Regions from separate parts of the Streptomyces sp. NPDC001536 genome, predicted to be linked through region 3. Evidence: riboswitches for the same ligand, from Rfam matches in the RefSeq annotation. Region 3 holds a riboswitch; each other region holds the start of a gene.
The links. A riboswitch is a leader RNA that binds a small molecule or an ion and turns the genes downstream of it on or off. The one in region 3 is predicted to bind cyclic di-AMP.
Positions count from the first base shown of each region.

Region 1: it holds a riboswitch for cyclic di-AMP, as region 3 does, so the genes downstream of both, ACFY0U_RS18700 (peptidoglycan DD-metalloendopeptidase family protein) here and ACFY0U_RS24455 (NlpC/P60 family protein) in region 3, are expected to answer to the same signal.
Region 2: it holds a riboswitch for cyclic di-AMP, as region 3 does, so the genes downstream of both, ACFY0U_RS13030 (transglycosylase family protein) here and ACFY0U_RS24455 (NlpC/P60 family protein) in region 3, are expected to answer to the same signal.
Region 4: it holds a riboswitch for cyclic di-AMP, as region 3 does, so the genes downstream of both, ACFY0U_RS32130 (C40 family peptidase) here and ACFY0U_RS24455 (NlpC/P60 family protein) in region 3, are expected to answer to the same signal.

Region 1 is NZ_JBIAVQ010000006.1:174,670-180,560, reverse strand. Features, by position in the region: gene ACFY0U_RS18720 (helix-turn-helix domain-containing protein) at 1-239, shown strand, start outside; gene ACFY0U_RS18715 (DUF6126 family protein) at 236-358, shown strand; gene ACFY0U_RS18710 (tyrosine-protein phosphatase) at 372-1,169, opposite strand; gene ACFY0U_RS18705 (alpha-galactosidase) at 1,340-3,424, shown strand; cyclic di-AMP (ydaO/yuaA leader) riboswitch at 3,715-3,898, shown strand; gene ACFY0U_RS18700 (peptidoglycan DD-metalloendopeptidase family protein) at 3,903-4,880, shown strand; gene ACFY0U_RS18695 (Tat pathway signal sequence domain protein) at 5,092-5,891, shown strand, end outside.
Region 2 is NZ_JBIAVQ010000004.1:33,568-39,458, forward strand. Features, by position in the region: partial or broken gene ACFY0U_RS13015 (DUF501 domain-containing protein) at 1-144, opposite strand, end outside; gene ACFY0U_RS13020 (septum formation initiator family protein) at 190-666, opposite strand; gene eno (phosphopyruvate hydratase) at 817-2,103, opposite strand; gene ACFY0U_RS13030 (transglycosylase family protein) at 2,424-3,107, opposite strand; cyclic di-AMP (ydaO/yuaA leader) riboswitch at 3,111-3,289, opposite strand; gene ACFY0U_RS13035 (transglycosylase family protein) at 3,494-4,417, opposite strand; gene ACFY0U_RS13040 (cytochrome P450) at 4,676-5,891, opposite strand, start outside.
Region 3 is NZ_JBIAVQ010000009.1:92,401-98,291, forward strand. Features, by position in the region: gene ACFY0U_RS24450 (hypothetical protein) at 212-583, shown strand; gene ACFY0U_RS24455 (NlpC/P60 family protein) at 607-1,761, opposite strand; cyclic di-AMP (ydaO/yuaA leader) riboswitch at 1,770-1,937, opposite strand; gene ACFY0U_RS24460 (ScyD/ScyE family protein) at 2,202-3,281, shown strand; gene pcrA (DNA helicase PcrA) at 3,357-5,843, shown strand.
Region 4 is NZ_JBIAVQ010000013.1:229,744-235,634, reverse strand. Features, by position in the region: gene bioB (biotin synthase BioB) at 1-718, opposite strand, end outside; gene ACFY0U_RS32150 (8-amino-7-oxononanoate synthase) at 866-1,993, shown strand; gene ACFY0U_RS32145 (DUF397 domain-containing protein) at 2,030-2,251, opposite strand; gene ACFY0U_RS32140 (helix-turn-helix domain-containing protein) at 2,261-3,130, opposite strand; gene ACFY0U_RS32135 (ATP-binding protein) at 3,343-3,801, shown strand; gene ACFY0U_RS32130 (C40 family peptidase) at 3,897-4,370, opposite strand; cyclic di-AMP (ydaO/yuaA leader) riboswitch at 4,374-4,585, opposite strand; gene ACFY0U_RS32125 (hypothetical protein) at 4,924-5,232, opposite strand; gene ACFY0U_RS32120 (ATP-dependent Clp protease proteolytic subunit) at 5,240-5,875, opposite strand.

The DNA.
Region 1 (5,891 bases), on a different contig from region 3:
TCGTGCGGATCCACCCCGGCGAGGAGTGGCTGTACGTCCTCGGCGGACGGCTGCGGCTGCGCCTCGGGGACAGCACCCACCTGCTCGCCGCGGGCGACAGCGCGCACTTCGACTCGCTGACCCCGCACCGCATCGCGGCCCAGGACCCCGACGGGGTCGAGCTGCTCTTCGTCCACACCCTGTTGCAGAGCCCCACGGCCACGCTGTGCCTGGGCCCCACCCCTGGAGAGACGCCATGAAGGACATGGAGGAGAAGTTCCCGCGCGGCATCTGGGTGCGGCTGATCATCTACATCGCGGTGGGGCACCTCTTCGCGGCCTTCATCTACCTGCTGTTCGAGCTCGGCGCCCAGCAGTAGACCCGGCGGGCCCTCAGTCCAGGAGCCGCTCGCGCAGCCGCTCCCGGAGCTCCGGGGTGAGACCCAGCCCCTGCTCCAGATAGGCGTCGACGCTGCCCCAGGTCTCCTCGATCGTCTCGAACGCGGCCTGGAGATACTCGGCACGCGCGTCGAAGAGGGGGCCGAGCAGCTCCATCACCTCGGGGGAGTAGGCGGCGGTGGACTTGCTGCTGCGGTGCACCTTGTAGCGGCGGTGCTTGGCGTTCGACTCCAGGTAGTCCGCGAGGATCGCCTCCCGCTCCACGCCGAGGGCGAGCAGCGTCACGGCGATGGACAGGCCCGCACGGTCCTTGCCCGCGGCGCAGTGCATCAGCGCGGGGACGCTCTCCTCGGCGAGGGAGTGCAGGACGCGGGAGTGCTCGGCGGTGCGCTCCTTCACGATCTTGCGGTACGAGGCGATCATCCGGTTCGCCGCCTTGTCGTCGCCGAGGATCTCGCGCAGCTGCTCTATCTCGCCGTCCCGGACCATCTTCCAGAACTCCGAGCCGTCCGCCGGGTCGCTCAGCGGGAGGTTCACATTGCGCACGCCCGGCAGCTCGACGTCGGGGCCCTCCAGCTTCTGGTCCGACGTGTTGCGGAAGTCGAAGATCGTGTGCAGCCCGAGGGAGGAGAGGAACGCCGCGTCCTCGTCGGTCGCGTGCGCCAGGTGACCGCTGCGGAACAGCACCCCGTACCGCACCCGCCGTCCGTCCACCGTCGGCAGACCGCCGACGTCCCGGAAGTTGCGGACACCGACCAGCTCTGGCTCGGTCGACGGGATCTGCTGCGTCACGGGGGCTCCTCCCGGCCGGTCCCGCCGCCACGGCTCGTCGGCGGGCACTTCCTCGACGATACGACATCGGTTCCTGGGGCAATCAGTTGTCCACAGGCGTTGCACCCAGGGCTCGTGGCCATTGATGATGTTGGCACTTGAGCGCACCTGTTTGTATCTGTGAGGATTTGATGCTGGAGATCTCCGAAACCGGCCGTACCTGGCTTCTCTCCGGGCCTGCCAGCAGTTATGCCGTCCACCTGACCGGGGACGACGTCCTGCTGCATCTCCACTGGGGCGCGAGAATCGAGCTCGCCGACGCCGAGGAACTCGCCGCTCGTCCCCTGCCCGCCGAACGCGGCTTCGAGTCGCCGCTCGACGGCCGCGAGGAGTATCCCGTCGAGGGCGGCCCCCGCTTCGTACGGCCCGCACTGTCGGTGCGGACCGGCGAGCGGCGCGGTACCGAGTGGAACTTCGAGTCGTACGAGACCGCCGGCGACCCGGAGGGCGAGGAGCTGCGGCTCCGGTTCCGTGACGGCGGGCTGGCGATCACGCTGCACTACCGGATGCGCGGCGACGTGGTGGAGCGCTGGGTGGCCCTGGACAACCAGGGGCCCGAGGCCATGGAACTCCTGCGCGCCGACTCCGCCACCTGGACCCTGCCCGACCGCGAGGACTGGCGGCTGTCCCATCTGCACGGCCGCTGGGCCGCCGAGTCCCGGCTGACCAGCGCGCCGCTCACCTACGGCGAGAAGGTCATCGGCAGCCGCCGCGGGCACACCGGGCACCAGTACCTGCCGTGGGTGGCGCTGGACACGGACGCCACCGAGGAGCGCGGCGAGGTCTACGGCTGCGCCCTCGGCTGGTCCGGCTCCTGGCGCATCGCCGTGGCCCAACTCTCCGACGCGCGCGTGCAGATCACCGGCGGGGTCGGGCACGACGAGTCGGGCCTGCTGCGGCTGGCGGCGGGGGAGTCCTTCACCACGCCCGTCTTCGCCGGCCTGTGGAGCGACGGCGGCTTCGGCGGGGCGAGCCGGGCCTGGCACGCCTACCAGCGGGCGTACGTCATCCCGGGCGCCGACCAGGACCGGCCCGTGCTGTTCAACTCCTGGGAGGCCACCGAGTTCGACATCTCCGAGGAGCAGCAGGGCGCCCTCGCCCGGCGGGCCGCGGCGATCGGCGTCGAGCTGTTCGTGGTCGACGACGGCTGGTTCGGCGCCCGCACCAGCGATCGCGCGGGCCTCGGCGACTGGACGCCCAACCGCGACCGCTTCCCGGGCGGCCTGAAGCCCCTCGCCGACCACGTGCACGAGCTCGGCATGCAGTTCGGCATCTGGGTCGAGCCCGAGATGGTCAACGCGGACAGCGAGCTGTACCGGGCGCACCCGGACTGGGTGCAGTACCAACCTGGACGAAAGCGGACGGAGTTCCGTAATCAGCTCGTACTGAACCTCGCGCGCGAGGACGTCCAGGAGTACCTCTGGGGTCACCTCGACGCGCTCCTGACCAGCGCCCCGATCGACTATGTGAAGTGGGACTTCAACCGCAGCTTCACCGACGCGGGCTGGCCCGGCGACCCCTACCCGCAGCGGCTCTGGATCGACCATGTGCACGCCTTCTACGCCCTGTTGGACCGGCTGCGCGCCGCCCACCCGGGCGTCGCCTTCGAGTCCTGCTCGGGCGGGGGCGGCCGGATCGACCTCGGGGTCATGAGCCGTACGGACCAGGTGTGGACCTCCGACAACACCGACCCGCTGGACCGGCTCGCCATCCAGCACGGCTTCGGTCAGATCCACCCCGCGCGCGTGATGGCCGCCTGGGTGACCGACAGCCCGAACGCCATGCTCAACGGCCGGGTCAGCTCGCTGCGCTTCCGGTTCGTCAGCGCCATGGCCGGGGTGCTCGGCGTGGGCGGCGACCTCACGCGGTGGAGCGAGGCGGAGCTCGCCGAGGCCCGCCAGTGGGTGGATCTCTACAAGGGGATCCGGCCCGTGGTGCAGCGCGGTGACCTCCACCGGCTGCGGCCGCCGCGGGGCGGGCTCAGCGCCGTCCAGTACGTCCTCGGGGACGAGACCGTCGTCCTCGCCTGGCTCCAGGCGCAGAGCTACGGCGAGCCCGTACCGGCGCTGCGGCTGCGCGGGCTCGACCCGACAGCGTCGTACGAATGCCTCGAAACGGGCGAAGTTCACAGGGGTGCTGTATTGCTGCATCACGGACTTCACGTCGGATTGCGCGGCGACCTGGATGCGGCAGTTCTCCGGCTGCGCCGCATCTGAGTCGTCTGTCCGAATTGGCGCGTTCCTCATCCTTCATTCCAACTCGCTCTGGAATAAAGGACGCTGTGAATGTGCCACGTGAGGAGCGTCATAGCCGTGACCGTGCGTCGCCCGTCATGTTCACGTAATTCCCGTTCTTTTCCTGGGGTTTTGCATGGCGGGAGGCGTGCGTAATTCACGCAGGGTGACCGGTAATTCTCACAGCGGATCAAGAGGAACGCATTCAGGTGGAACCTCTCGCTTGTCCCTTTGCGTCTTGCTCGCTTACGTTCGCCATCAATCCGGACGGACGCCCAATCCTGCCGCCGCCCGGGGACCGCACAACTCACCCGTGAACGGCAGGAGCGGGGGACCCACAGGTACAACCGCCTGTTCCGGTCTCCGGAACGGCTAGGGGTTAAGTCGCATTTCGGTGCGGCCGGGCATCTCCAGCCCGAACCCGACAGCTCACCTCGTAGGCGCCGGAGAGGAATTCGCCATGCCCGCGAAGGGTAAGCACCGCCGTCCGAAGGCCCAGCGCCTCACTCGTTCGATCGCCGTCGCCGGCACGGGTGGCGCCGCACTCGCCCTCCCGCTGATGGGTGCCGCAGGCGCCCACGCGGCCACCCCGCAGTCCGTTTCGGAAAAGGCCGTCCAGTCCCTTCCGGTCGCCGAGAAGACGGCCACCGAGAAGAAGGCCGCGGAGAAGAAGAGCGCCGCGAACACCGCGACCGTGCGCACCTATTCGGTGCGGTCCGGTGACTATCTCTCGAAGATCGCCGACGAGCAGAACGTCACCGGCGGCTGGAAGAAGCTCTACTCGGACAACCGTGAGGCCGTCGGCTCCGACCCGTCGCTGATCCACCCCGGTCTGAAGCTCACCATCGGCAAGAAGGCCGCGGCGAGCACGGAGAAGTCCGCGAGCGCGGAGCAGCCGGCGGAGAAGCAGAAGTCGGCGGAGAAGCAGAAGTCCTCTTCGTCCGACTCGTCCGCCTCCACCGAGTCCTCCAAGTCGTCCTCGTCGAACACGACGGCGGCGACGCAGAGCAGCGAGACGGCCAGCGCCGGCGGCTTCACTCTCCCCGTGGCCGGCGCCACCGTCGGCACCCCGTACCGGATGTCCGGCAGCATGTGGTCCAGCGGCTACCACACGGGTGTCGACTTCGTCGTCCCGACCGGTACCTCGCTCAAGGCCGTCGGCGCGGGCACGGTCGTCTCGGCCGGCTGGGGCGGCGCGTACGGCAACCAGGTCGTCATCAAGCTCGCCGACGGCTACTACGCCCAGTACGCCCACCTCTCCTCGCTCTCGGTGTCCTCCGGCCAGACCGTCACCGAGGGCCAGCAGGTCGGCCTCTCCGGCGCGACCGGCAATGTGACCGGCCCGCACCTCCACTTCGAGATCCGCACCACGCCGGACTACGGCTCGGACGTGGACCCGGTCGCCTACCTCCGCGCGAAGGGCGTCTCCGTCAGCTGACGCCGCCCTCCCTCTGTGCCACCGAAGGCCGGATCCCGATCCCCGGGTCCGGCCTTCGGTGTCTTCGCTGTCCGGTCTTGCGGGTTCATGATCACCGTGTTGCGTTCTTGTGGCACGGCTGTCCAAAGCGTCGACAGTGAGGGGAGGGTGGGGACACAGTGATCTCCGTAGCGATGCAAGCGCTTTCTGTCCGCATCATCCGGAGGTCCCCGTGCCCGGCGTCGACCGACGCACCGTCATCAAAGGCGCCGCAACCGCGGCCGCCGCGACCCAGTTCTCCTGGGCCCTGTCCCGCACCGCCGCAGCGGCCGACGCGGACGACACCGAACTCCACTGGCTGGAGGGCTCGACGCCCGAGGTCCACGCCGGTACCACCTGGGGCGTGCCGTGGGCGCGCGGGACGTACCGGCCGGAGCAGGACTTCCGGCTGACGACCGCCGCCGGCGACGACGTCCCCGTCCAGAGCTGGGTCACCGGTCACTGGCCCGACGGCTCGGTGAAGTGGACCGCGCACGCGATCGCCCCCGGCGCCCCGAAGGCCTCCGCCTACAAGCTCGCGGCGGGCAGCCCGGCCGCGCCCGAGCAGAAGGTCACCGTCACCCGTACCGGGGGCCGGGTCGAGGTGTCGACCGGTGTGATCACGGCCGTGTTCGGCGCCAAGGGCTCCGACACCGTCGTACGCAGTGTGCGGCGCGGGTCGGCCGAGATCGCGCGGGACGGGAAGCTGGTCGCCCTGCGACAGGAGTCCGTGCGGGAGGGGGCGGACGTCTCGCGCTTCCTCGGCCGGGTCGAGAAGGTCGAGGTCGAGCAGGACGGTCCGGTCCGGGCCGTGGTCCGCGTCGAGGGCAGGCACCGCAGCGGCGGCCGCGGCTGGTTGCCGTACACCCTGCGCTTCTCCTTCTTCGCCGGTGGCGAGTCCTTCCGCCTCGTGCACACCTTCGTCTGGGACGGCGAGCAGAAGCCCGGCTCCGACCAGGGGGACTTCCTGCGCGGCCTCGGCGTCCGCTTCAC
Region 2 (5,891 bases), on a different contig from region 3:
CTCCACCACGTCCGGCTGGCCGCACGGACAGCGGTGCGCGATCGCGCGCAGGCCGCGCGGCGGACGCCCGAGCTGCTGCTTGAAGGCCTCGACGTCGGCGTCGGTGGGCTCGGTGCGCTCAGTGGTCGGCGGGGGCGTTTCCATGCCGTACGAAAGTCTCTCTGCTGTCTGACTGCGGAAAAGGTCGGTTCACTGGTCGGAGGCGTCGGACTTGTCGACCCCGTCCCAGACGTTGGAGTACCAGGGGCGGTCGGCCGCCCCCAGTTCGGCGCGCGACTGCCGCGCCGCGCCCGGGTCGACGACGATGAACCCCGTCTCCCCCGGCAGCACATAGTGGAGCCGCTCGCGGATCTGCTGCTCGGCGTACGCGTCGTCCTGCCAGCGTGCCTTCTGGTCCCGCAGGTGCTCGACCCGCTGGCGGGCCTGCTCCTGCTGGCGCTGGAGGTCCGCGATCTCGGCGCGCTGGGAGACGTACTGCCTTATCGGGTAGGCGAGCGCGACGATCAGCGAGCACAGGACCAGCGCGAGCAGGGCCGCCCGGCCGGTCAGTCGGGAGCGGCGGGCCTGCCGTTTGGTCTGGGAGCGGTAGACCCGGGCCGCGGTCTGCTCACCGAGCAGCTTGATCCTGGTCGCGGTGGAGAAACGGTCCCGGTCCTTGACGGCCATGCCCCAGCCTCTCCTTCCACACACGCGCGTACGTCCCCGCACACGGTACGGGACCGCGTACAGGGACGTACGTACGACTGGCTAAGCCTTAGCCCGGTGTGGGTCAGCCCTTGCTGTGCCGATGGTCCGCAGAGCGGACGTGCGGGAAGCTCAGCCCTTGAAGCGCGGGAAGGCGCTGCGGCCGGCGTAGACCGCGGCGTCGTCGAGGATCTCCTCGATGCGCAGGAGCTGGTTGTACTTGGCGACGCGGTCCGAGCGGGCCGGGGCGCCGGTCTTGATCTGGCCGCAGTTCACCGCGACGGCGAGGTCGGCGATGGTGACGTCCTCGGTCTCGCCGGAGCGGTGGGACATCATGCACTTGAAGCCGTTGCGCTGGGCCATCTCGACGGCGTCCAGGGTCTCGGTCAGCGAGCCGATCTGGTTGACCTTGACGAGCAGGGCGTTGGCGGAGCCCTCCTCGATGCCGCGGGCCAGACGCTCCGGGTTGGTGACGAAGAGGTCGTCGCCGACGATCTGGACCTTGTCGCCCAGCTTGTCGGTGATGACCTTCCAGCCGGCCCAGTCGTCCTCGAACAGCGGGTCCTCGATGGAGACCAGCGGGTACGACGAGACGAGCTCCTCGTAGTACTCGGTCATCTCGGCGGCCGAGCGGGACTTGCCCTCGAACTCGTACTTGCCGTCCTTGTAGAACTCGGACGCGGCGACGTCGAGCGCGAGCGCGATCTGCTCACCGGGGACGTAACCGGCCTGCTTGATGGCCTCGACGATGAGGTCGAGGGCGGCGCGGTTGGACTCCAGGTTCGGGGCGAAGCCGCCCTCGTCGCCGAGGCCGGTGGACAGGCCCTTGGTCTTCAGCACCTTCTTGAGGGTGTGGTAGACCTCGGCGCCCCAGCGCAGCGCCTCGGAGAAGGACTCCGCGCCGATCGGGGCGATCATGAACTCCTGGATGTCCACGTTGGAGTCGGCGTGCGAGCCGCCGTTCAGGATGTTCATCATCGGAACGGGCAGCAGGTGCGCGTTCGGGCCGCCCAGGTAGCGGAAGAGCGGGAGGTCGCTGGCCTCGGAGGCGGCGTGGGCGACGGCGAGGGAGACGCCGAGGATGGCGTTGGCGCCGAGGGAGCCCTTGTTGTCGGTGGCGTCCAGGTCGAACATGGCCTGGTCGATCAGGCGCTGCTCGGTGGCGTCGTAGCCGACGAGCTCCGGGCCGATCTGCTCGATGACGGCGAGGACGGCCTTCTCGACACCCTTGCCCAGGTAGCGGTTGGGGTCACCGTCACGCAGCTCGATGGCCTCGAAGGCACCCGTGGAGGCGCCGGACGGAACGGCGGCACGACCCGTGCTGCCGTCGTCGAGGCCGACCTCGACCTCGACCGTGGGGTTGCCTCGGGAGTCCAGGATTTCCCGGGCTACGACGACGTCGATGGACGGCACGAGCATCTCCTTCTTGGGATGTGACACGGTCCGCCGGGACCGCGGTGTGTTCTGCGAGACGAGCCTAACCGGCTCCGGGCGATCGGCCACCGCGTGGACCGCCCCGTGGACAGAACCGAGAGTAAATTGTTTCCGAACGGAACAAAGACGGTTTCGGAAACCGGGCCGAAATCGGGGGCGCGCGAGATGGGGCGCGCAAAAAGCCCCGCCCCGGTGCGTACGGGGGAACACGCACCGGAGCGGGGAGCCCGTGGGGACGGGGGGACCCTCACGAGGCCTTCAGTATGAGGACCACGGATGTGAGGGCGCTGTGGTTCAGCTGGGTCTTACTTGAGGTGCAGCTGCTGACCCGGGTAGATGAAGTCGGCGTCGCTGACGATGTCCTTGTTCAGCTTGAACAGCTTCTGCCAGCCGCCCTTGACGTCGTGCTCCTCGGCGATGGAGCTGAGGGTGTCACCCTTGACGACCTTGTACTCGCCGTCGCCCTTCTTGACCTTCTGGCCGGTCGGGGTGGTGACGGTCTTCTTGGCGGCCGGGCGCTCGGCGGAGCGCGAGGCCTGCTGCTCGGAGGAGCGGGTGCTGGAGCCGCTGTCGCTGCTGGAGGAGCCGCTGCTCGACGAGCCGCCGCCGTTGTAGCTGGCGTTGGACAGGCCGACGCCGCAGGACGGCCAGGCACCCTTGCCCTGGCCCGCGAGGACCTTCTCGGCGATCTCGATCTGCTGCGCCTTGGTGGCCTGGTTGGCCTGCGCGGCGTACGCCGTGCCGCCGTACGCGGCCCAGGTGGAGGCGGAGAACTGGAGACCGCCGTAGTAGCCGTTGCCGGTGTTGATGGACCAGTTGCCGCCCGACTCGCACTGGGCGACGGCGTCCCACTCGGAGGCGGTGGCGGCGGAGGCGTTGCCGGCCGCCATCAGCGGGGCGGCTATGGCGACACCGGTGACGCCGGCGAGCGCGGCGGCGCGGGTGGCCTTGGACGGACGGCGGTGCTTGCCCTTGCCGGAAAACAGCATGGTGGATCCCCTCACCGACGCCTGCGAGGTGAGCTGTCGGGTTCGGGCCGGTTGAGTTGCCCGGCCGCGCATCTGGGCCTTTCGGCCTGCTGCGCGGCTTCACCCCGAGCCGGTCCAGCGTGAACTGCTGGGCCCGGCACTTACCTTGGGTCCCCCGCTCCTGCCTACGGCGCTTGACGCGACGACTGTTCCCGTACGGCCGCTGGCAGGATTCGGCGTTGCGGCAGCCGGGGCTCGTGGTGACGAGCGGTGTTGACCGTAGACAGGGAATCCGGGGAATTTCAAAGACGATCAGGGCTTCTGAGACTCATCCCACACTTTCACCAAACCGGACATTTGATGCGAAGTGTGGCGCGAACTCCCGGGATTCTCCTGGGTTTTTCGCCCTATTCGCTACCGAGTACGAGGGTCTGACCGGGCTCGATGCTGCTCGGGTCGGCGCCGATGACCTGCTTGTTCTCGGAGTAGAGCCGGCGCCATCCGCCGTCGACGTCAAGGGAGTCGGCGATGGAGGCGAGCGTGTCGCCGGCGCGGACGGTGTACGAGCCCTCGTCGGCGCTCGCGCCGCGGTGGCGGCCGGTGCTCTCCTTGGCGGCGGAGAGGGCTCCGGTGTCGACGAGAGCCGAAGAGCCGCCTTCCTGCCAGGAGTTGTCCGATTCGACACCGTTTGCCGGTGCCGTGGAGGGGCTGTCGGACGGCTGCGTACTCTCGGCACCGGAGTCGGAGTTGCCCGACTTGGCGGAGTTGTCCGCTTCGGTGGAGGCCGAGGGCGAGGGGGTCGGGTCGGCGGAGGATCCGGTCGACGAGTCGGACGATCCGGAGGAGTTGGACAGCCCGGACGAGACAGACGAATCGGACGACTCAGATGAATCCGACTCTTCGGATGCCGAGGGGGTGCCGTTCGCGACGCCGGTGTCGACGTCGTCCGAGGCCGAGTCCTTGCTCAGCCCGTTGAGCAGCCCGCAGGTGCCCCAGACGCCGACACCCTGGTCCGCGAGGACCTTCTCGGCGACGGCTATCTGCTGGTTGCGGCTGGCGAGGTCGGGGCTCGTGGCGTAGTCGAGGCCGCCGTACTTCTCCCAGTTCTCCTGGGACAGCTTGAGCCCGCCGTAGTAGCCGTCACCGTTGTTCGCACTCCAGGAACCGTCGGTCTCGCACTTGGCGACCTGATCCCAGGTGTTCCCGTCCGCCGCGCTCGCGCCCGTGGCACCGAGGAGCGGAATCGCGATGGCGGAGCCGGTCACACCGGCCGCGACGAGGAGTGCCGGAGCCTGGCGGGGGCGACGGTGACGACCGTTCCCGGTGAGCATGCGGAGGCCTTTCGCGAGACAACAGTGACCGGCGCGACGGGTGGAGACAGTCGCCGCGCTGATGCGTGAACGTATCGGCAGTCGATCACTTGTCACAAGTTAATGCCGCGCAGATCACGTGAAGATCACAGAGTTGAGAGCATGTCACGTTTACAAGGAGCTGCGCGGATGGACCAGTTGGCGCGAAGCCGCGCACGGAATCGGCGTGAAGCCGATTGGCGGGGTCACCTGGCGGCCCGCCCGCAGATGTGAAGCCGGTCACCGCGCTCGGTTGGTGGGTGTGAACTCGACCGGCAGGGTACGCAGTCCACGCATGATGAGCCCCCCACGCCACCTCAAATCGACTGAATCCGCCGCGAGTCGGAGGTCCGGGAGCCGGGTGAGGAGCGTGGCGAGCGCGGTCTGGCCCTCCAGGCGGGCGAGCGGGGCGCCGAGGCAGTAGTGGATGCCGTGGCCGTACCCGAGGTGCTGGTTGTCGCGCCGGGAGAGGTCGAGGACGTCGGGATCGGCGAACCGCTCCGGGTCCCGGTCCGCGGCGGCGAGGACGACCAGGACGGGGTCGCCGGGCGCGATGTCCTGTCCGCCGATGGTGAGCGGCTGGGTGGCGAAGCGCCAGGTGGCGAGTTCTACGGGACCGTCGTAGCGGAGGAGTTCCTCCACGCCGGTTTCCAGGAGGTCGCTCTCCCCCGCGGCCAGGGAGTCCTGGAGGCGGGTGCGCTGCTCGGGGTGGGTGAGGAGCGCGTACGTGCCGTTGCCGATGAGGTTGACCGTGGTCTCGAAACCGGCGAAGAGAAGGATGAAGGCCATCGCCGCGGCCTCGTTCTCGGTGAGGTGCTCGCCGTGGTCGGAGGCGCGGATGAGACCGGAGATGAGGTCCTCGCCGGGGACGGGGTCGGCGGGGAGCTCCGCGCGCTTGCGGTGGATGAGCTCCAGCAGATAGCCGCGCATCTTCTTCACGGACCGTGCGACACCGCCCCTCGGCCCTCCCCCGTGCCGGATCATCATGCCCGCCCAGTCCCGGAAGTCGTCCTGGTCCTCGCGCGGGACGCCGAGCAGGTCGCAGATCGCGTAGATGGGGAGCGGGAAGGCGAACTCGTGGATGAGGTCGGCGGACCCCTTCTCCGCGAACCGGTCGATGAGCTGATCGGTCAACTCCTGCACCCGGTCGGTGAACTCGGCGACCCTGCGCGGTGTGAACGCCTTGCTGACGAGCCGGCGGAGCCGGGTGTGGTCCGGCGGGTCGATGTTCAGCAGATGCGTCATCAACTCGGCCTTGCGCTCACCGGGGATCCCGGTCTTCCCCTTCGCGTGCGCCGGCTCGGCGTGATGCGCCGGGTTCTTGCTGAGCCGCTGGTCGGCGAGGGCCTGCTTGGCGTCGGCGTACCGCGTGACCAGCCAGGCCTCCACCCCGCTGGGCAGCTTCGTGCGGTGCACGGGGGCGTGCTCGCGGAGCCAGGCGTAGGCGGGATAGGGG
Region 3 (5,891 bases):
ACGATCAGTCGCCCTCGCCCTCGTGGCGGTCGCTCTCACCGCGTGCGGAAGTCAAAGAGCCCACGAGGCAGGTGCCGCGCCGTCGGCCACCGCGACCCAGTCCTATCCGCCCCCGCCGAAGTGCGCCCAGTCCACTGCGACGCCCACCGCCCTGCCTTCCTCCCCCTCGCCTTCCGCCTCGAACACGGCCGGCGGGAGCGAGGACGGGCCCGTGGACGCTCCCCCCAACTACGCCGACAACCACGCCTACCGCATGCAGGCGTCCTTGAGCGCGGCGCAGCAGGCCAGTGGGCAGGCGTCGGCCGAGCTGATCCTCGCGGAGCTGGCGAAGGTCCGGAAGGAGGGCGGGTCGGGGGAGTTCGGCCGCTTCAGCGATGAGCGGGTCGAGGCGGCGCTGGAGCGGGTCGGGTGCGGTGAGAAGCACGGGGTCTCCGTCGGGAACGGGTACTACGCCGTCTACACGGGAGTCGTGTGCGTCTCCGGACGGGTGACGAAGGACGAGCTGAGCGGGGAGGTGCACGGCGTCTACGCCGAGCCCCAGCCCGGCGAGGGGCCCTGTGTCGAGAACCGGGGAGGTCACTGACGCCAGGGCCACCCCGCCGTAGGTCAGGCGGGCCGTACGACGCTGTGGATCGCCGACTCACCGTCGTAGTAGATGGACTCCTCGCGCACGTACGCCCCCGGCTTCGGCGCGTGGATCATCTTGCCGTTGCCGATGTAGATGCCGACGTGGGTGACGTCGTCGTAGAAGAAGACGAGGTCGCCGGGCCTGGCGTTGGCGAGGGTGACCGTGGTGCCGGCGTTCACCTGGTCGTAGGTGGTGCGCGGCAGGGAGATGCCGGCGGCGTTCCAGGCGGCCTGGGTGAGGCCGGAGCAGTCGTAGGAGTCGGGGCCGGTGGCGCCCCAGACGTAGGGCTTGCCGACCTGTGAGCGGGCGAAGGCGAGGGCCTTGTCGGCCTTCGTGGCGTACGAGGCGTCCGAGGCCTCGGAGGAGGACGACGAGCTGCTCGCCGACTCCTCTGCCGCGGCCGCTTCCTCCGCCGCCTTCTGCTCGGCCGCCTGCTGCTTCGCCAGTTCGGCGGCCTTGCGGGCGGCCTCCTCCTGCTTCTGCTTCTCGATCGCCGCGAGACGCGCCTTCTCCTCGGCGGTCAGCTGGGACAGCAGCTCGCGCGCGGCGGACAGCTTGCGCTGGACGGTCGCCTTGGCGGTCTTCAGATCGCTCTGCGACTCGGAGAGCGTCGCGAGGCTGTCGGTGGCCTCCTGGCGCTTCTTCATCGTCGCGGACTGCTCGGTGACGTAGTCGTCGACCGCGTCCTTCTGACGGGACGTCATACGGCCCATCAGCTGCGTCTGGTCGAAGTAGTCCTGCGGGGAGTCGGCGAGCAGGAAGGTCGCGGTGTCGGGCGCGGAGGCGCCGGTGCGGTACTGGGCCGCGGCGAAGGAACCGAGCTCCTCGCGGGCCTCGTTGAGCTTCTGGGTGCGCTGGGCGACGTCGTCGAGGAGGGTGTCGACCTCCTTGCGCTGCTTGGAGGTCTTCTCCTTGGCCGAGTTGTACTTCTCGGTCGCCGACTCCGCCTGGCGGTAGAGGTCGTCGACCTTCTTCTCGACCTCTTCGATGCTCGGCTTGTCATCGGTCGAGGGAGCGGCGGTGGCCGTCTGGGAGAGCAGGGCCACGGAGGTGAGGGCGGCCGTGGCGAGAGCGGGCGTGCGTATGCCGGCTACGCGCGTACCCGGGGGAGGCGACTTGCGGTGCGACGCCAAGGGTGGCGACTCCTTCCGTGCTCCGCCTACCGAGTTAGCTGTCGGGTTCGGGCGGGTGGTTCGGAAGGGTTGCCCTACGGCCGTTCCCTGTACGGGAGTCGGCCGATTCACCCCAAGTTCGGTGGGTCCCCGGTTCCGGGTGCGCGGCGGCGCTCCGGATTCGGCGGAGGCCGCGCGGCCCGGCGAGGTTCGCCGGTGGGGGTCGTACGGCCTTCCGGCACGGTAGCCAACGCGTGTGGCCCCTGTGAAGGTTGATGTCCGATAGGCCCGATACATTTTCGTGACCTTAGGTCAGGGCATCGCTCGCGGTGGTGAATACGGAGTGATCTGCCACGAGTTGTACGTATTTTTGGCGGAGTGGCGACGTCCGCCCGCTTCCGGCCGCTAGCTTCCTGCCGAGCCGTGGTCGGATGCCGCGGCGAGGTGAGGGGGATACGGCAATGAGGAACCGCACACCATTGGTCATCGCCACCGGCGTCGCACTCGCCGCCACCGCGGGCATCGCCCCCGCGACCGCCTCCGGGGGACAGGGGGCAGGCAAGCCGGTCGTCCGCGTGATCGCGACCGGTCTCGACAACCCGCGCCAGCTCTCGTACGACAGCGGACATCTGTACGTCGCCGAGGCCGGCCGCGGCGGCAAGAAGTGCCTCGGCGAGGGCCCCGAGGGCGAGACCTGTGTGGGTCTCTCCTCCGCCGTCACCGAGATCTACTGGGACGGGGGCGCGTGGAAGCACTACCGGGTGGTGCAGGGCCTGCCCTCGGGCGCCGCCCCCGACGGCGGCTTCGCGACCGGCGTGGACGGCGTCTCCGCCCTCCACGGCGAGCTCTGGGGGGTGGAGACCTTCGCCCCGCCGGAGGCCGGAGTGCCCACGACACCGCCCTGGAACAAACTCGGCAAGCTCCTGAAGATCAGCCACGGCAAGGCGAGGATCGCCGCCGACATCACCGCCGTGGAACTCAAGCACAACCCGCACAAGGCGTCCGTCGAGTCCAACCCGTACGCCGTCCTCGCCCTCCCCGACGGCCGCAAGATCGTCGCGGACGCGGCCGGGAACGACCTGGTCGTCGTCTCGCCGCACGGCAAGGCCAAGCCCTTCACGGTCTTCCCGGACCACGACAGGAACCAGTCGGTTCCCACGTCCCTGGCGCTCGGCCCCGACGGCTACCTCTACGTCGGCGAGCTGAACGGCGAGGCCCAGAAGCCCACCGCGCGCGTGTGGAAGGTGGACCCCTGGACCGGCAAGATCCTCGGCTGGAAGTCGGGCTTCGGCTCGATCAGCGGTATCGCCTTCAACAGCAGTGGCGATCTCTACGTCAGCCAGCTCTTCCAGGGTGTGGTGACCAAGGTCTCGCACGGCAAGCGGACGAACGTGAAGGTGCCCTTCCCGGCGGGCGTGGCCGTCGACCCGTACGACGGCAAGGTCTATGTCTCCGCCTGGTCGATCGCGGACCGTGACGGGACGGTGATGGAGGGTGGGAAGACGCCCGGCGGCCAGGTCTGGAAGATCCTCGGCTTCTGAAGCCGCCGCTGAAAAGTGCCCATGTTCTCAGGGCGGCGGCGGGGTGTCAGTGGGGAGCCCTAGACTCGGAGAGCGATGAGCAGCCTCTTTGACGACAGCTTCCTGGCGGACCTCCAAGCCCCTACGGGCCGCGAGGAAGAGCCCCCGCCACCGCCCGAGGACGAGCACGTACCGGAACCCGTTCCGGACGATCTGTTCGGCGGCAGGTTCGACGTGCCGCCGGACAGGGACGCGTACTACCGCGACGGCGCCCCGCGCCCGGTCCTGGACGCGGCCGCGCTCATCGATGGGCTCAACGAGAACCAGCGCGCGGCCGTCGTCCACTCCGACACCCCGCTGCTCATCGTGGCCGGCGCCGGCTCCGGCAAGACGCGGGTGCTCACCCACCGCATCGCCTACCTGCTGGCCGAGCGGAATGTCCATCCGGGCCAGATCCTCGCGATCACCTTCACCAACAAGGCCGCGGGCGAGATGAAGGAGCGCGTCGAGCAGCTCGTCGGCCCGCGCGCGAACGCGATGTGGGTGATGACGTTCCACAGCGCGTGCGTGCGGATCCTGCGCAGGGAATCCAAGAAGCTCGGCTTCACGTCGTCGTTCTCGATCTACGACGCGGCCGACTCCAAGCGTCTGATGGCCCTGGTCTGCCGAGACCTCGACCTCGACCCCAAGCGCTTCCCGCCCAAGTCCTTCAGCGCCAAGATCAGCAACCTCAAGAACGAGCTGATCGACGAGGAGGACTTCGCCGCCCAGGCCACCGACGGCTTCGAGAAGACCCTCGCCCAGGCCTACGCGATGTACCAGTCGCGGTTGCGGGAGGCCAACGCGCTCGACTTCGACGACCTGATCATGACGACGGTCAATCTGCTGCGCGCCTTCCCGGATGTCGCCGAGCACTATCACCGCCGCTTCCGGCATGTCCTCGTCGACGAGTACCAGGACACCAACCACGCCCAGTACGCGCTGGTCCGCGAGCTGGTGGGAACGAACGAGCACCCGGTCGACGTCCCCCCGGCCGAGTTCGACCTCCCGCCCGCCGAACTGTGTGTCGTGGGTGACGCCGACCAGTCGATCTACGCCTTCCGCGGCGCGACGATCCGCAACATCCTCCAGTTCGAGGAGGACTACCCGAACGCGACGACGATCCTGCTGGAGCAGAACTACCGCTCCACCCAGACGATCCTGTCCGCCGCCAACGCGGTCATCGAGCGCAACGAGTCCCGCCGCCCCAAGAACCTGTGGACCAACGCGGGCGCGGGCGCGCGCATCACCGGCTATGTCGCCGACACCGAGCACGACGAGGCGCAGTTCGTCGCCGAGGAGATAGACCGACTGACGGACTCGGGCGATGCGAAGGCCGGCGACGTCGCCGTCTTCTACCGGACCAACGCCCAGTCCCGGGTCTTCGAGGAGATCTTCATCCGCGTCGGCCTGCCCTACAAGGTCGTCGGCGGCGTCCGCTTCTACGAGCGCAAGGAGGTCCGGGACGTCCTGGCCTACCTGCGTGTCCTCGCCAACCCCGAGGACTCCGTACCGTTGCGGCGCATTCTGAACGTCCCCAAGCGCGGCATCGGCGAGCGCGCCGAGGCGATGATCGACGCCCTGTCCCAGCGCGAGAAGATCAGCTTCCCGCAGGCGCTGAAGCGGGTCGACGAGGCCTACGGCATGGCCGCGCGGTCGACGAACGCCGTGAAGCGGTTCAACGTGCTGATGGAGGAGCTCCGTACGATCGTCGAGTCCGGCGCCGGACCGGCGACCGTCCTGGAGGCGGTGCTCGAACGCACCGGCTATCTCGCCGAGTTGCAGGCCTCCACCGACCCGCAGGACGAGACCCGGATCGAGAACCTCCAGGAACTCGCCGCAGTGGCCCTGGAGTTCGAGCAGGAGTCGGCCGAGGGCGAGGCGTCCGGCTCACTCTCCGACTTCCTGGAGCGGGTCGCGCTCGTCGCCGACTCCGACCAGATCCCCGACGAGGACGAGGACGGCTCCGGCGTCATCACTCTGATGACCCTGCACACCGCCAAGGGCCTGGAGTTCCCGGTCGTCTTCCTGACCGGCATGGAGGACGGCGTCTTCCCGCACATGCGCTCCCTCGGCCAGACCAAGGAGCTGGAGGAGGAGCGGCGCCTGGCGTACGTCGGCATCACGCGCGCGCGGGAACGGCTGTATCTGACGCGCTCGGCGCTGCGCAGCGCGTGGGGGCAGCCGTCGTACAACCCGCCCTCGCGTTTCCTCTCCGAGATCCCGGAGCAGCACGTGGACTGGAAGCGGACGGGCGCCACCGCGCCGGTCTCCTCCGGCCCCGCGTCGGGAGTGGCCGCCTCGCTGTCCTCGTCCCGCTCCCGCTCCTCGGCGAGGGGCGCGTCCGGCTTCGCCACGAGCCGCGCCTCCGACAAGCCGGTCGTCTCGCTGGCCGTCGGGGATCGCGTCACGCACGACCAGTTCGGGCTCGGCACGGTGACCTCGGTGAAGGGCACGGGCGCGAACACCGAGGCCACGATCGACTTCGGGGACACCAAGCCGAAGCGGCTGCTGCTGCGGTACGCGCCGGTGGAGAAGCTCTAGACAGCAGTCGGGCCCCCGCTCGGTGAAGGGCGGGGGCCCGCAAGGGAA
Region 4 (5,891 bases), on a different contig from region 3:
CGAAGGGGATCAGGAAGTTGACCGGCACCGAGTCCGGGTCCAGCTCGCGCAGCGAGAAGACCACGTCGATGAGGTCCTCGTCCGACTCACCCATACCGGCGATGAGACCCGAGCACGCCGACAGACCGGCCGCGTGCGCCTTCTGCACGGTGTCCACGCGGTCGGCGTAGGTGTGCGTGGTCGTGATCTCGCCGTACGTCGCCTCGGACGTGTTGAGGTTGTGGTTGTAGGCGTCGGCGCCCGCCTCGCGCAGCCGCTCGGCCTGGCCGTCGGAGAGCAGACCGAGGCAGGCGCACACCTCGACGCCTTCGTTCTGGTCCTTGATCGCCTTGATCGTGCCCGCGACCCGGTCCACGTCCCGGTCCGTCGGCCCGCGGCCGCTCGCCACCAGACAGACCCGCTTGGCACCGCCCGCGAGTCCGGCCGCGGCGGCCTTGGAGGCCTCGTCCGGTTTGAGCCACGTGTACTTCAGGATCCCGGCCGTCGAGCCGAGGCGCTGCGAGCAGTAGGAGCAGTCCTCGGGACACAAGCCGGACTTGAGGTTGACGAGGTAGTTCAGTTTCACCCGTCGGCCGAACCAGTGCCGGCGCACCTTCCCGGCCGCGGCCACCACATCGAGCAGGTCGTCGTCGGAGGTGGCGAGGACGGCGAGTGCTTCCTCGCGGGTCGGCAGCTCGCGCCGAAGCCCCTTGTCCACCAGCGTGTTCAGCAGGTCCATGAAAACTGATCCTGTCCTAAGGAGCCGTCTTGGGCCAAGGAGAGTTCGTACAACAGCGGCCATTCACTGTGTGGGTATTGCCACACAGTGGGTGGCTGCTCGTCCCACTAGTGTCTGTTCGCTGCCTACAAAACCCTCGGAGGACCCATGGCGTTCGGCTGGATCGACGAGCAGGCGCTGCTGCGCCGGCGCGCCGGACTCGTACGCACCCTGCGGCCCCGCCCCGCCGACTCCCCGCTCCTGGACCTGGCGAGCAACGACTACCTGGGTCTGGCCCGCCACCCCGAGGTCACCGAGGGCGCCGCGCGGGCCGCCCGGACCTGGGGCGGAGGCTCCACCGGATCTCGACTCGTCACCGGCACCACCGAGCTCCACAGTCAGCTGGAAGTCGAGCTGGCCGAATACTGCGGTTTCGAGGCGGCCCTCGTCTTCTCCTCCGGCTACGCGGCCAATCTCGCCGCGGTCACCGCGCTGGCCCCGCACGGCTCACTGATCGTCTCCGACGCCGGCAACCACGCCTCGCTGATCGACGGCTGCCGGCTGGCGCGCGCCACGACACAGGTCGTCGGCCACGCCGATCCCGAGGCCGTGCGCAAGGCGCTCCAGACGCACGGGGGCCCCGCGGTCGTCGTCTCCGACACCGTCTTCTCGGTGGACGGCGACGCCGCCCCCCTGGCCGCGCTCGCCGAGGCATGCCGGGAGCGTGGCGCGGGGCTGCTGGTCGACGACGCCCACGGCCTCGGCGTGCTCGGCGACGGCGGCCGCGGCGCCCCGCACGCGGCGGGACTCGCGGGCGCCGACGACGTCGTCGTGACGGTCACGCTGTCCAAGTCGCTCGGCAGCCAGGGCGGCGCCGTCCTCGGTCCCGCCCGGGTGATCGACCACCTGGTGAACGCGGCCCGGACCTTCATCTTCGACACCGGGCTCGCCCCCGCGGCGGCGGGAGCGGCCCTCGCGGCACTGCGGCTGCTGCGCCGCGAGCCCGCGCGCGCGTCGCGGGCCCGCGAGGTGGCCGCCGAACTGCACGCACGGCTGACCGCCGCGGGTCACGAGGCGGTACGCCCGGACGCCGCGGTCGTCTCCGTGCGCGCGCCGTCCCCGGAGGAGGCCGTGCAGTGGGCGGCGGACTGCCGTACCGCGGGTCTGGCCGTGGGCTGCTTCCGTCCCCCTTCCGTGCCCGACGGCATCTCACGGCTCAGGCTGACCGCCCGCGCGGACCTCTCCGAGGCGCAGATCGAACGCGCTGTACGTGTGATCGGTGAGACACGACCATGAGTCGGCGTGACACGGCCGTGCTCGGGGCGGAAGGGGTCAGAACGCGGCCGTGAACTCCGCCCAGCTCCCGGGGGAGAAGAGCAGCGCGGGTCCGGACGGGTTCTTGGAGTCGCGCACGGCGAGCAGTCCGGTCCCTGGACCGGTGCGCGGCCGAGCCGTCTCGACACAGTTGTTGGCGCCTGTGCTGTAGCTGCTGCGCAGCCACCGCACAGGGTGCAGATCGGTACTGGAAGGTACGTTCCGAGGCATTGCGGACATGGTGCCTCCTTACGCGCCGTCACCTATCCCGGCGATGTAATCCAACGAGTCCTCGGGCGAAAGGGCGTGGATCTGAAGGGCGTTGAAGGCCTCGCTATAGGCCTGGAGGTCTTCTTTCCGCTCGAGGTAGAGGCTACTCGTCAAGTGGTCGAGAACAACCACGTCCAGATCAGATGTGCTCGAAAATGAGAAGATTACGAAAGGCCCCGTGATGCCGATGTGGGCCCCCGCGGCGAACGGCAGCACCTGAATCCTGACCTGGGGCAGCCGGGCCGCCTCGATGAGCCGCCGCAGCTGTCGCGCCATGACGTCGGGCCCGCCGATGTCCCGGCGCAGCACCGCCTCGTCCAGCACCGCGCTCAGCCTCAGCGGCGGTTCGGCCCGCAGCACGTCCTGCCTGGCCAGCCGGACCTCCACCAGCGCGTCGAGCCGCTCGTCCGGCTCCGTGCCGAGCCCGTTCACCGCGGCCCGGGTCACCGCGCGCGCGTACTCCGGCGTCTGCAACAGCCCGGGCACCACGGAGGTCTCCAGCGTGCGCATCGCACTGGCCTGGGACTCCAGACTGATGAAGTCGCGATACGTCGGTGGCAGTACCCCGCGGTACTGGTGCCACCAGTGGTGCCGTCCGCCGCCCTCGTCGGAGCCCGCCAACACCAGGAGCAACTCCCGTAGTTGGGTATCGTGCACCGCGTAGGCGTCCAGCAGTAACCGCACGTCGGCCGGTTTCACCCCGCTGGCGCCGGTCTCGATCCGGCTCACCTTCGACTGGTGCCAGCCCACCAGCCGGGCCGCCTCACCACTGGTGAGCCCCGCACCGGTGCGCAACGCACGCAGTTCGGCGCCCAGTTTCCGGCGGCGTACCGCGGGACCGTGCTGCATGGGCTACTCCTTACTCCTTCCGAGCCGCCCAAATACGGTCTTCCGTCGGAGAGTTCACCGCTTCGAGCGACAGATATATGCATATCTTGGTGGATCGGCACCGTGACCGGCCGGGTAATGGCAGTCTGGCGATGAAGCACCAGTCCGGGACCGTACTCGAACCATCCGCTCCGTGTCGGACTGCGGTCCCGTGGGAAAGGGACGACGTCGCCATGGCAGACCATCTGGAAGCATCCGTCACTCTGCCGAGCGATCCCGCCTCGGTCTCCGCGGCCCGCACGTACGTCATCGGCACCCTGGCGGAATGGGGTCTGCCGGCGGACACGGAAGCGGCCGAGACGATCCGGCTCATCGTCTCCGAACTCGCCACCAACGCCGTACAGCACACCTTCGGACAGTCACCCACCTTCACGGTGGACATCCAGCTCGACCGTGACGAACAACTGCGCATCGGGGTCACCGACAGTCATCCGCGATTCCCCAAACGGCTGCCGGCCGCCGTCCAGCAGGACAACGGCCGCGGCATGGTCATCATCCGCTGGCTGACCGCGGAGTGCGGCGGCAAGCTGAGAGTCCGGCCCACCCGCGAGGGCGGCAAGACCGTCTCCATCGAACTCCCGTGGACGGTACCGGCGGAGCCGCTCTCCGCGGCGGGGCAGCAGGAGCCGTAGAGAGGCGCCTCCGAGAACGGAGGCGCCTCTCAGGGCGTCACGGCCGGCTGCGAGGGTGACGGCGGGTCAGGTCGCCGACATCCCCGCGGGGTGGGTCACTTGACCCGGCCGTACCAGACGCTCTTGGTCCAGATCTTCTGCAGCTTCACGACCTCCCCGCTCTTCGGGGAGTGCCAGATCTTCCCCTTCCCGGCATAGATGCCGACGTGGTACACGCTGGAGCCGGAGTGGAAGAACACGAGGTCTCCGGCCTTGCGGTTCCCCGCGGAGATATGGCGGGTCTTGTTGTACTGCTGGGCCGCCGTACGAGGCAGGCTTTTGCCGGCCTTCTTGAACGAGTAGAGCGTGAGCCCTGAGCAGTCGAACCGGTGCGGCCCCGCGGCGCCCCACTTGTAAGGGGAGCCCTTTTTGGAGGCAGCGACCTGAAGTGCCTTCGTCGCCGGTGTCGCGGCCTCGGCGTCGGATGCGACGCCCGGGACCACGAGAGAGCCGCCCACTGCGGCGATGGTGAGAGCCGAGGCCGTACCGGCCCGGGCCATGAGCGACGGGACACGATTGAGCGCAGACATGCGCAACCCTTCGTCAGCCGCCTGTGAAGGATGACCTGTCGGATTCGGGCTGGCGAAGTTGCCCGGCCGCATACTGCGGCTTCACCCCAAGGGCTGCTCGGGACGGCTGTTGACAGCCGTTCCGGCGACCCGTCGTGCTTGGGTCCTCCACTCCTGCCGATCCACTCCTGTCGACCGGTCATCCGTGCGGCGGCAGGACTCGGCGTCCGCCCGGATCGCCCCGCCGTTGTGGCGGGGTCTTGTCGTCAGACAGGGATCTTCACGTACTCCACGCCGAAAAACCCAATGGAATCGGGGATTTGTGGTGTTACTCACCACTCACCCGTTCGGGTGGACACTCGACTGTTCGAGGGAGCGTCGACAGGGTCGAGGACCCTCGGACCAGCGACGGAGGTACTCATTCCGGAGTCGGGCTACGCGCGTTGCGCAACCTCGACGGCCCTGTCAAAGGAGGGGCGTCTACTCCAAACGGGGGTACACCGTTTGGTGCGTTTCAACGCCGGTCCGGACGCCTCGCCACGCGGTCGGGCGCGCCGGGCCGGTCGCCGTCACGTCAACTGTCGGAGTGCGGCGGCACCGTGACCCGGGCCGTGCGCCGCTCGCCGTCGAGCACCCGCAGCGCCCGCGCCAGGGTCATGGCGTGCACCTCGGTCTCGTCGCGCTGATGCATGGTCGCCAGCGCGTCGCGCAGCTCGGCCGCCTTCGCCACCAGCGCCTGGGCGGCCCGCAGTCCGCGGTAGGTGTCACCGTGGTGCGCCGGGTTGATACGGCCGAGCAGGTCGACCACCTCGAGATAACGGTCGATCAGTTCGCCCTCGGCGCGCGTCAGAGCGGGCAGCGGAGGCAGCTCCGGTGGCAGCATCGCCCGCTCACCGGGCGCCGGGCGCGGTGCGCGAGGCCTTGCGGCTGGGGACGATCCGGTCCACCAGGCCGTACTCCACGGCTTCTTGGGCGTCCAGGATCTTGTCCCGCTCGATGTCCGCGGTGACTTGCTCGTGGGTGCGCCCGGTGTGACGTACGAGCATCTCCTCCAGGCGGAACCGGACGCGCGCCAACTCCTCGGCCTGAATGGCCAGATCGCTGGCCTGTCCCTCCACCGGCTGGGGCAGGGACGGCTGGTGGATCACCACGCGCGCGCCGGGCAGCGCGAACCGCTTGCCCGGGGTCCCCGCCGCCAGCAGCACCGCGGCGGACGAGCCGGCCTGTCCCAGGCAGATCGTCTCCACGTCACAGCTGACGAACCGCATCGTGTCGTAGATCGCCGACATCGCGCTGAAGGAGCCGCCGGGGGAGTTGATGTAGAGGGAGATGTCCCGGTCCGGATCCTGGTACTCGAGGTGCATGAACTGGGCCATCACATCGTTCGCCGACGTGTCGTCGACCGGTGTCCCGAGGAAGACGATCCGCTCCTCCAGGAGCTTGGAGTACGGGTCCATCGTCTTGTGGCCGGCGCTTGTGCGTTCCGTGAACTCGGGCAGGACATGGCGGGCGGACGGTCGGGTCATGAGGCACCCCTCCTTC